One region of the Nonomuraea sp. NPDC049750 genome, then DNA from elsewhere that is predicted to be linked to it. Evidence: riboswitches for the same ligand, from Rfam matches in the RefSeq annotation. Region 1 holds a riboswitch; each other region holds the start of a gene.
What was found. Region 1 has a riboswitch for thiamine pyrophosphate ahead of AB0J16_RS03035 (cytosine permease). Riboswitches for the same ligand answer to the same signal wherever they lie in the genome.

Region 1 (3,267 bases):
CAGCGCCACTCCGCCCGCGAACACGCCGATGGTCCAGGCCGGGCCGTCGGCGGGGCGCTCCAGCCGTACCAGGCCGTAGACCAGCAGCGTCATCGCGCCGGTGATGGTCGCGGCCCCGGCCAGGTCGACGCCGCCGGCGGGCCGGGGCGTCGGCTGCTCCTTCAGCAGCGGGACGGCGGCGATCAGGATCGCCAGCGAGAAGAGGACGGGCGCGAAGAAGACCCAGCGCCAGCCGATCGAGCTCAGCAGACCACCGATCACCAGCCCGAGCGCGAACCCGGCGGCCCCCGTCCCCGCGTACACCAGCAGCGCGCGGTTGCGCTGCCTGCCCTCGGGGAAGCTCGTGGTGATCAGCGACAGCCCGGCGGGCATCATGAACGCGGCCGCGACCCCGGTGAGGAACCTGGCGACCAGCAGCACCCACCCCTCGGTCGCGAACCCGCCCAGCCCGGAGAACACCACGAACACCCCGAGCCAGAGCAGGAACATCCTGCGCCGGCCCAGCAGGTCGGCCGCCCGGCCGCCGAGCAGGATGAAACCGCCACAGCCCAGGACGTAGGCGCTCACCACCCCGCTCAGCATGCCCGTGGACAGCCCCAGATCCGCCCTGATCGACGGCAGGGCCACGTTCAGCATGGCCACGTCGGTGCCCTCGATGAAGATGGCCCCGCACAGCACGATCAACATGCCCCAAGCGCGTTTGGACATGGTCAACTCCCGGTTACTTATCGGCATTCGGTTATCTCTGGTAACCGTCCAAATCATCCGGCAGTATGAAATGTCATGGAAGACGGCACTTCTAAGTCACCCGGTTACTGCGAGAGCACCGTGGACGACGACTACGACGTGTGGCAGTGGGACACCAGGGAGGACTGCGAGGTCCGGCAGATACTCGACCGGGTCGCCGACAAGTGGTCGCTGCTGGTCATCGCGCTGCTCGACTGCCAGAGCCTGCGCTTCACCCAGCTGCGCCGCGAGATCGACGGGGTCAGCCAGCGGATGCTCAGCGTGACCCTGCGCCACCTGGAGCGCGACGGCCTGGTCAGCCGCACGGTCCACCCCGTCGTGCCCCCGCGGGTCGACTACGCGCTCACGCCGCTCGGCCGGACCCTGCACCAGACGATCAAGAGCCTGGTCACCTGGACCGAGGAGCATCGGCAGGAGATCGCCACGGCGCGTGCCGCGTATGACCAGCGACGCGAGATGACCAGCGACGCGAGATGATGGAGGCATGACGGTTCCAGAGATCCCGGCCAGCGACGTTCCCGCCGACGCCTACCTGCTCGACGTGCGTGAACAGGACGAATGGGTGGCCGGGCACGCGCCCGAGGCGGTGCACATCCCGATGACGCAGATCCAGGGGCGGGTCGAGGAGGTGCCGGGCGACCGGACCGTCTACGTGGTCTGCCGGGTCGGCGGCCGGTCGTTCCAGGTCGCGGCCTGGCTCAACCAGCTCGGGCGCGAGGCGGTCAACGTCGACGGCGGCATGCAGTCGTGGGCGGGCGCGCGCCGCCCGATGGTCAGTGAGACGGGGCGCCCGCCGTTCGTCGCCTGACGGATGGCATAATCCGCTCGACAACTACACAAACCGCGGGAGCTCGGGGTGCACCGGGCTGAGAGGGCGACTGACCTGTCGCCGACCGCATGAACCTGTCCGGGTAATGCCGGCGTAGGGAGTGTGAGATGACGCATGTCGTCGACGAAGTCCCGCTGACCCTCGAAGGGACGCCCCCCAAGACGCTCGGGCTGCTCGACCAGGGGGCCCTGTGGGCGAACCTGGCCGTGAGCCTGCTGGGGTTCAGCGGTGCGCTGTTCCTGCTCGACCCGCTCGGTGGCAGCCCGCTCAGCCTGAGCGCGGCCCTGCTCGCCGCGCTCGTCGGCAGCCTGGTCGGCACGGCCATGGTGGGGCTGTCGGCCATTCCGGGCACGCAGACCGGGCGGCCGGCGATGGTGCTGCTGCGCGGGTTGTTCGGGGCGCGGCTGTCCTACATCCCGACCGTGCTCAACATCGTCCAGATGATCGGGTGGGGCGCCTTCGAGCTGTGGGTGATCGCCAAGGGCGCGATGGCCATCTTCGGGGCCGTGGTGCCGTACCAGGTGTGGGTGGTGGTGGCGGGGGCGCTGACCACGTCGCTGACCATCTGGCCGCTCGGGTCGATCCGGCTGCTGCGGCGCTACGTCACGATCGGAGTGATCATCTCGCTGGTCTGGTTCGCGGTGGCGTTCCTGTCGAAGGCTCCGCCGCAGGGCGGCGGGTCGTGGACGGCGTTCGCGCCCGCGGTCGACTACGTCATCGCGCTGTCGGTCTCGTGGGTGCCGATCGCGGCGGACTTCGCCCGGCACTCCAGGTCGAGCCGGGCCGCCTTCGCGGGCGTGGTCGGCGGCTACACGCTGGCCCAGGTCGCCTGCCTGGGGCTGGGCGTCTACGCGGTGGCCATCGCCGGGTCCGCGGCGGTGGCCGCCGACGGCACGGCCGTGTTCGGGGCGTTCGTCGCGGTGCCGTTGGGCGCGCTGTTCTTCGCGATCCTGGTGTTGCGGGAGGCCGACCAGTCGTTCGCGAACGTCTACTCCACGACCATGTCCCTGCAGAACCTCATGCCGCGCGTCGACCGGCGGGTCTTCTCGATCGCCATCGGCGTGCTGACCACCGCCATTGCGCTGGTGGTCGACGTGAACTCCTACGGGGCGTTCCTGGGGGTGATCGGGGCGGTGTTCGTGCCGATGTTCGCGGTGCTGGCGGTCGACTACTTCGTGCTCGGCGGATCCTCGGGGTGGAACACCGACGAGGACGCGCCCGCCCGCTGGTCCATGCTGGTGCCCTGGGCGCTCGGCTTCGTGGCCTACTGGCTGACCACCTCCACGCCGACGGTCGCGCAGTGGGACGGCCTCTGGGCGGCCGTACGCGAGGCCACCGGGTTCACCAGGCAGCCGTGGATGAACGGGGCCCTGGGCGCGGCTCTGGTGGCGGCTCTGGTGACGCTGGCGATCGGCTGGGCGACCAGGCGCGCCTCGATCACGAGTCGTTGAGTACGTACCTCAGGCCCGTGAGCGTTTCTCGATGTTGAGGAGATGACGCTTGGCGGCCTGGCCGCCCGCGTAGTCGCCGAGCTCGCCGTCGCCCGGCACGATCCGGTGGCACGGCACGACCACACAGACGGGGTTGGCGTTGAGCGCGTTGCCGACCGCGCGCAGCGCGCGCGGGCGGCCGATGCTCTCGCCGATCTCGTCGAGGGTCGCCGTCTCGCCGTAGGGCACGGCCATGGTCTT
Region 2 (3,267 bases), on a different contig from region 1:
GCACGGCGTCGCCCGCGGTGAAACAACCGGCGGTGTTGGGCAGGACCTTGATGCCGCGTTCGCGCAGCACGTCGAGCACCGAGCCGGGCGCACTGGGGTCGAGCCGCCGCATGGCGACGGTCGTCAGCTCGGTGCCGGACGCGACCAGCGCCTGGTCGAGCACCTCCAGCGACGGGGCGCCACCGGTGCCCATGATGAGCCGGGAGGAGAACTTCTCTCCGGCTATGAGGAGATCATCCACCTTGCACCGCCGTCAGCACTTCCATCCGGTCGCTGTCGCCGAGCGCCGTCGTCTCCCAGGCGCTCCGCGTCACCACCTCGTCGTTCACGGCCACGGCCACGCCGGTCGTGGCCGTGGTGAGCGTGAGTACGGCCTGCGCCACGGTGGTGCCGTCGGGCACCTCGTGCGGGGCCCCATTGATGGTCACATTCATGAAATATCCCGATACCTCAGCGGCGAGCACAGCTCCGCGAGCTCGCTCTCCTCGCCCAGCAGAATGGCCGCCGTGAGCGGAGCCAGCAGCACCCCGCCCCGATGATGCCCAGTGGCCAGCACCAGCCCTGGCGTCCCGCTGGGCCCGATGAGCGGGACGTTGTCCGGTGTGCCCGGCCGCAGCCCCGCCACCACGTCGACGATCTCCAGCTCGGTGACGCCCGGCACCAGCTCGTGGGCGTCCCGCAGCAGCTCGTACAGTCCGCCCGCCGTCACCCTCGTGTCGAACCCCAGCTCCTCCTGGGTCGCCCCGACCACCAGCTCACCGTCACCCCTCGGCACCAGGTACACGGATTTCCCGTGGACCGTCCCGCGTACGCACCTGCCGAGCAGGGGCTGGGGGGAACGCAGCCGCATGATCTGCCCCTTGACCGGCCGTACCGGGACATCGACCAGCCCGGCACTCCACGCCCCGGCCGCCAGCACGACCCGCTCGCCCCGGATCTCATCGGGAATGTCCGCCTGCGGGCGGCTCTGGTCCGGGGGTGCGAGGCGTACGCCCACCACCTTGTCATCGTCCTGGACGTCGCCGTCCTGGAGCAGTTCGCTGACGCGAGCCCGGACGAGGGGGACGCCCAGGCGGTCGAGTGCGGCCAGGAGCGCGGCGGTGACCCGGCGCGGGTCCACCCAGGCGTCTCCACGGGCCAGCAGCCCACCGCGTACGGACGGCGCCAGCATGGGCTCCAGCCGACGGCACTCGCGCCCGGTCAGCCGCTCGACCGGTAGCCCCAGCTTCTCCATGAACGCGGCCAGCTCACCGAGCGCCGCCAGATCGTCGGCCCCGAACGCCACGGCCAGCGTCCCGTCGACCCGGAAGTCCAGCCCGGCCCGCGCGGCCTCACTGAGCCCGCTCACGACCGCTTCAGACGCCCCGGCCTCGTCAAGGCGGTTGGCGGCGGGTTTCGTACCGGCGTCGAGGCCGGCGTCGGTGGCGAGTTCGGAGGCGAAGGACGGCCAGCGGCGCAGTGCGGCGAGGCCCAGTCGGAGCAGCGGCTCCTCCGTGTAGGTGACCTCGCTCACCGGCGCCAGCATGCCCGCCGCCGCGTGCGAGGCCCCAGTGGCCGGAGCCGGATCGACCACGGTGACCGGCCGCCCCGAGCGGGACAGGCGCCAGGCGATGGACAGCCCGATGATCCCGCCGCCTACGACGATGTCCACGTCCGCTCCCTTCGCCGGCATGATCCGGATCAGGTGTCTTGCGGTCGAAGGCCCGGTGCAGCCTTCCTCTCAGCCCGGTAACGGCCGGACTCCCGCGCGTCTTACGTCTCCACCCTACGGCCTCGGCGCGACGTCCCGGCACGGGCCCCGTTATGGTCTTGAACGTGAATCATGTGGTGGTGGCAGGCGCCGGTCTGGCCGGTGTACGGAGTGTCGAGGCGCTGCGCGCGAAAGGGTTCGACGGCAGGATCACGCTGATCGGGCAAGAGCGGCACCGGCCGTACGACCGGCCACCCTTGTCGAAGGCGGTCCTGTCCGGCAGCAGCGACTCCAGCTTCGTCGACGCCGACCTCGCCGTGCTGGAGGTGGACTTCTGGCCGGGCGTCTCGGCCAAGGCGCTGCGTCCCGGCGTCGTGGAGACCACCGAGGGCGAGCTCGGCTACGACGGCCTGGTGATCGCCACCGGCGCCGAGCCGATCACGCTGCCCGGCGACGGCCGTCAGCATGTGCTGCGCACCCTCGACGACGCGCTTGAGCTGCGCGCCCGGCTCGTCAAGGGCGCCCACGTGGTGATCATCGGCGCCGGTTGGATCGGCGCCGAGGTGGCCACCGCCGCCCGCCGAGCCGGCTGCGAGGTGACCGTGATCGAGGCGGGCCCCGCCCCGCTCGCCCAGGCGGTCGGCCCTGAGATCGGCGCCCGCACCCAGGGCTGGTACGAGGGCATCGACCTGCGGCTGAACACCCTGGTCGGCTCCGTGGACGACGGCGGCGTCACACTCGCGGACGGAAGCCTCATCGAGGCGCACGTGGTCGTCACCGGCGTCGGAGTGCGCCCGACCGTCGGCTGGCTCGCGGGCTCCGGCGTCGACCTGGACAACGGCGTCGTCGCCGACGAACACCTGCGCACCTCCCTGCCGAACGTCGTGGCCGTGGGCGACTGCGCCGCCTGGTGGTCGCGCCGGTTCGAGACCAGGCTGAGGGTCGAGCACTGGGACGCCGCGCTCAACTCGCCCGAGGTGGCCGCCGCCACGCTGCTGGGTGTCGAGGCCGCCTACGACCCGGTGCCCTATTTCTGGTCCGAGCAGTTCGGCCACATGGTCCAGTACGCGGGCCACCACCCGGCCGGAGATCGTCTCCTCTACCGAGGCGAACTCGGCGGAAAATGGTCGGCCTGCTGGCTCACCTCGGACGACACCCTGGCCGCGGTGCTCGCCGTGGACCGGCCCCGAGACCTCGTCCAGGGCCGCAGAATCATCGAAGCCGGACACCGCGTAGACGCCGAACGCCTGGTAGATCCCGACCTCTCCCTACGGGACTGTGTTGTTTGAGCAAGCACGCCATGTGGTAGTTGTGGTTTCGTGACGCTTTCTGTTGCGCAGATCGACCGGGAGACCGACCAACTCGTCGCCGAGTGGCTCACTCTCCCCGAAGTGGCCGCGCGCCTAGACCTTTCGATAGGGCGGGCCAAGCAACTCCTCAAGGATCGGAAACTGCTCGGTGTGCGCCGGGGTGGTGGTGGGCCACAAGTGCCCGCGGTGTTCCTTGACGGAAAGGACGTGATGAAGGGTCTGCCCGGCACACTCTCCGTGCTGCGCGACTCCGGTTACGACGACATC
Region 3 (3,267 bases), on a different contig from region 1:
GTTGGGCGAGCGCGAGCGGCGCGAGGCGGGCGGACGATCCATGGCCGTGCTGCCGGAGCCGCAAAGTCTGGTGGTTCGCGAGCCCCTGGCCAAGGGATCGTCCGGGTTGGCCGCGCCGCCGATGGACCAGGCACGTGCCCGGCCGATCGACCTGCTGGATCGGACGCCGGGTGTCATCCGGCGGCTGGCCGTCTATTGCTTGAGATCGTCCTTGGTGACGACGTCCGAGCACTTGAAGCCCGCTTTGTCGGCCGCGGCCTTGTCGGTCTGCCGGATGCTCTCCAGGTCGAGCGAGCCGTCGGCGTAGGCTCGCAGGTCCTTCTTGTTGCTGTACTTCACCAGGACGTCGGCCATGCACGACACGAACTTCGTCACGGCCGCCGGCTTGTACGGCAGCTCCTTTATCTCCCGCGATTTGCGCAGCTGATCCATGACGCCGGTTTTGACGCCGCTTTCACCGGCGGGGGCCGCTGTTTTTCCCGTCGCCTTCTGGTTCGTGTCCGCGGCTTCGGGAGCGGTGGTTCCCGTGGCGATGGTTTCGCCGCTGCCGCTGCCGCATGAGGTCAGCGTCAGAACCAAGAACGCCGCCGCCATTGCCGGGGCGAGAGTATAGCCGGTGCGTAAAATGCGCATGAAAATCCTCCTTGCTGTGAGCCGTGCGGCCACAGGGAGTCGATCCTAGTGATTCGGCGCATGCCGAGAAGAGGCGATGCGGGGACGTTTAGAGCCCGGTCGAATGATACAGGCCGACGCGCTTCCGGATTGCCCGACGGCCGATACCCGAGGCGACACGTCCAGACTTCTCAAATGAAACTCTTCCAGGCTTCTCAAATGAAACTCTGTACCAGGCGCGGCGCGCATTACGGTCGAGCCGGTCTAAGGCACCAAGAGAGAAACTCAGACCTGGTTCGGGTTCGGCGACGAGCTCAATCGTCCGCTCGGAATTCATCGAATTCTTCGAGGCGCTGGCGATTCCCGCTCGGCACGCGGCCGGAACGAAGGTGCTCGGGCCGTTGATCGACCGCGAGAATCCCCAACAGGTTCGTCTGGACGCGTGCCTTCGCCTCGCTGGGGAACGTGGCCGGATGAAGACCGCCTTCTCTTCGGCGTCGCTGTGGACCGACCATATGGAGGCGGCCTGCTCCTGGTGCGGCACGTACCGTACGTCCGGCCGGTCGATGCCCATCCCGAACGCGTACGTCACGATCGCGACGTCCGCCCCCTCGCGGGCCCATGGCGGACCGCCGTCCGCGACCATGACCTCTGTTACCCTGATCTGCGACGCGGGGTGCCCGGCAGGTTGGGCTGAGATCACACCCGTAGAACCTGATCTAGTTCGCACTAGCGAAGGGACGTCCGGGTGGCTCCCGTTTCCAAGATGCTTTCCGTCGTCGGCACCGACTCGAGCGCGGACGGTCAGGGATATCTGAACGGCGCGCCGCGGGCCGCGGGCGTTTCCAGGTCGGGGGAGACGGCCCCGTCCACCATTTCCACGCACTCTGGTGAGTGAGGGCATGTTCTGCGATGAAATCTGGACGCGCGCGGCCAAGCTGCTCGACGCGATCCGTAACCATCCGTTCAACAACGCGCTGGGGGACGGCGGTCTCGACCGGGAGCGTTTCGCCTTCTATCTCGTTCAGGACGGCCGTTATCTGGCGGCGTACGCGAAAACGCTGGCGACGGCGGCGGCCCGGGCGGACGATTCCTCCGACGCCGCGTTCTTCGCCCAGTCCGCCCATACGGCGCTGACGGTCGAACGGGCCCTGCACGGCCGTTATCTCGGCGAATTCGGCCTGGACGCCGGGGAGATGGCGGCCATTCCCACCTCGCCCACCTGCCTGGCATACGCGTCCTACCTTCAGGCCACCGCGCTCACCGCGCCACTACCCGTGCTCGCCGCCGCCGTGCTGCCGTGTTTCTGGGTGTACCAGGACGTCGGCACGGCACTGCTGGCGCGTACGGAGGGGCGGCGCGACCATCCGTACCACGCGTGGATCGCCACCTATTCCGACCCCGCCTTCGCCGTCTCCGCCGAACAGGCGAAGGCCATCACCGACCGGCAGGCCGCCCAGTCCGGCCCCGCCATCCGCGAAGCCATGGCGGAGGCGTTCCTCCGGGCGGCCGAATACGAGTGGATGTTCTGGGACAGCGCGTGGCGCCTCGAAGCCTGGCCCACCCGCCAATGGCTGTGAACGAGCCCCTGTCGGTCGTCGAAAGAATCGAAAGAGACGTGGTACGGCGCCCGCCCGTGACAGATCGGCGCCCCCACCTGGCGCCGCGACAGCTCTTTCCGCTGGTGGCCGTGAACTCACTCCAGGAGGCCCGGCTTCACGGTGAACACCTGTACGGCGACCGTCTCATAAGGTAGGAACTGCGCGATGATCTTACCGAGGGTCATTTCGGTGGGATCGCTTGTCGGGCTGCGGTCGGCGAGGGAGTAGATCATCGGCCCTTCCTTGGCGGGGCCGGTCGAGGCGGTGCCCGAGACGATTACGGTGTGGAACGCGTCGGCGGAGGCGCCGATCATGACGATGACGTCGCCCGCCACGGTACGCAGGCCGGCGAGCTCGTCCACCGGCACGCGGTCCTTCGACACCGGGTCGCACAGAAAGCCCGCCCACGCCTCCGACCCGCCGTCGTACTTGGTCGAAGACCGGTTCCGCATGCCCAGCAGGAACGTCTTCTCGCTGATGTGCGCGGCCCTGAGCAGGGCATAGGGCAGGAGTTCGAAGCACATCAACTCGATGGGCGCCGCGATGTGATCCGGAACTCCCGTGCCGGTACGCCAGGAGCTTCCGCTGCCCCAGGTGATGGCCTCTATCCCCATCAGGCCCTTGACCGCGAGCGCGCACTTCGCCCCGGTCGTCCCGCGGCTGTCCGACGACGATGTGGAGCCGGTGCTCTCGGGCGGACGATCTGTCATGGGATATCCCCCCTTCATCCTGCACGACAGCCTTACTCCGCCATGAGGGGCTGAACACCCCGCGAGCGTGTCCGCAGCCGGCCTTGGGCGGCCGGCGGCCCACGGTCACGCGAGGAGTGCCGCGCTGGGAGAAGCCGGAGCGAAACGGCGCGAAAGCCGGAGCGAAACGGCGCGAAAGCCGGCGCGAAAGCCGGAGCGAACCGCGTTACTTCTTGGGTGGCACCGGCTTGCCGCCCGGCAGGACCGCGGGCGGCGGGAAACGCAGCTTGCGGATCTGCAGAGCCCGCATCGCGGCATAGAAGCCGACGCCGCGCAGGTTCTCCTTGGGATACTTCTCCGCCACC

Region 2: another riboswitch for thiamine pyrophosphate. It lies ahead of AB0J16_RS14070 (FAD-dependent oxidoreductase); the one in region 1 lies ahead of AB0J16_RS03035 (cytosine permease).
Region 3: another riboswitch for thiamine pyrophosphate. It lies ahead of AB0J16_RS14575 (TenA family protein); the one in region 1 lies ahead of AB0J16_RS03035 (cytosine permease).

What each region holds. Positions count from the first base shown of each region.
Region 1 is NZ_JBFANB010000001.1:637,843-641,109, reverse strand. Features, by position in the region: gene AB0J16_RS03050 (MFS transporter) at 1-708, opposite strand, end outside; gene AB0J16_RS03045 (helix-turn-helix domain-containing protein) at 784-1,224, shown strand; gene AB0J16_RS03040 (rhodanese-like domain-containing protein) at 1,232-1,555, shown strand; TPP riboswitch at 1,581-1,693, shown strand; gene AB0J16_RS03035 (cytosine permease) at 1,684-3,027, shown strand; gene AB0J16_RS03030 (methylated-DNA--[protein]-cysteine S-methyltransferase) at 3,037-3,267, opposite strand, start outside.
Region 2 is NZ_JBFANB010000004.1:485,707-488,973, reverse strand. Features, by position in the region: gene AB0J16_RS14080 (thiazole synthase) at 1-241, opposite strand, end outside; gene thiS (sulfur carrier protein ThiS) at 234-434, opposite strand; gene AB0J16_RS14070 (FAD-dependent oxidoreductase) at 431-1,651, opposite strand; TPP riboswitch at 1,641-1,757, opposite strand; gene AB0J16_RS14065 (FAD-dependent oxidoreductase) at 1,816-2,979, shown strand; gene AB0J16_RS14060 (Rv2175c family DNA-binding protein) at 3,010-3,267, shown strand, end outside.
Region 3 is NZ_JBFANB010000004.1:587,274-590,540, reverse strand. Features, by position in the region: gene AB0J16_RS14580 (hypothetical protein) at 193-633, opposite strand; TPP riboswitch at 1,275-1,370, shown strand; gene AB0J16_RS14575 (TenA family protein) at 1,515-2,192, shown strand; gene AB0J16_RS14570 (hypothetical protein) at 2,309-2,923, opposite strand; gene AB0J16_RS14565 (DUF3043 domain-containing protein) at 3,129-3,267, opposite strand, start outside.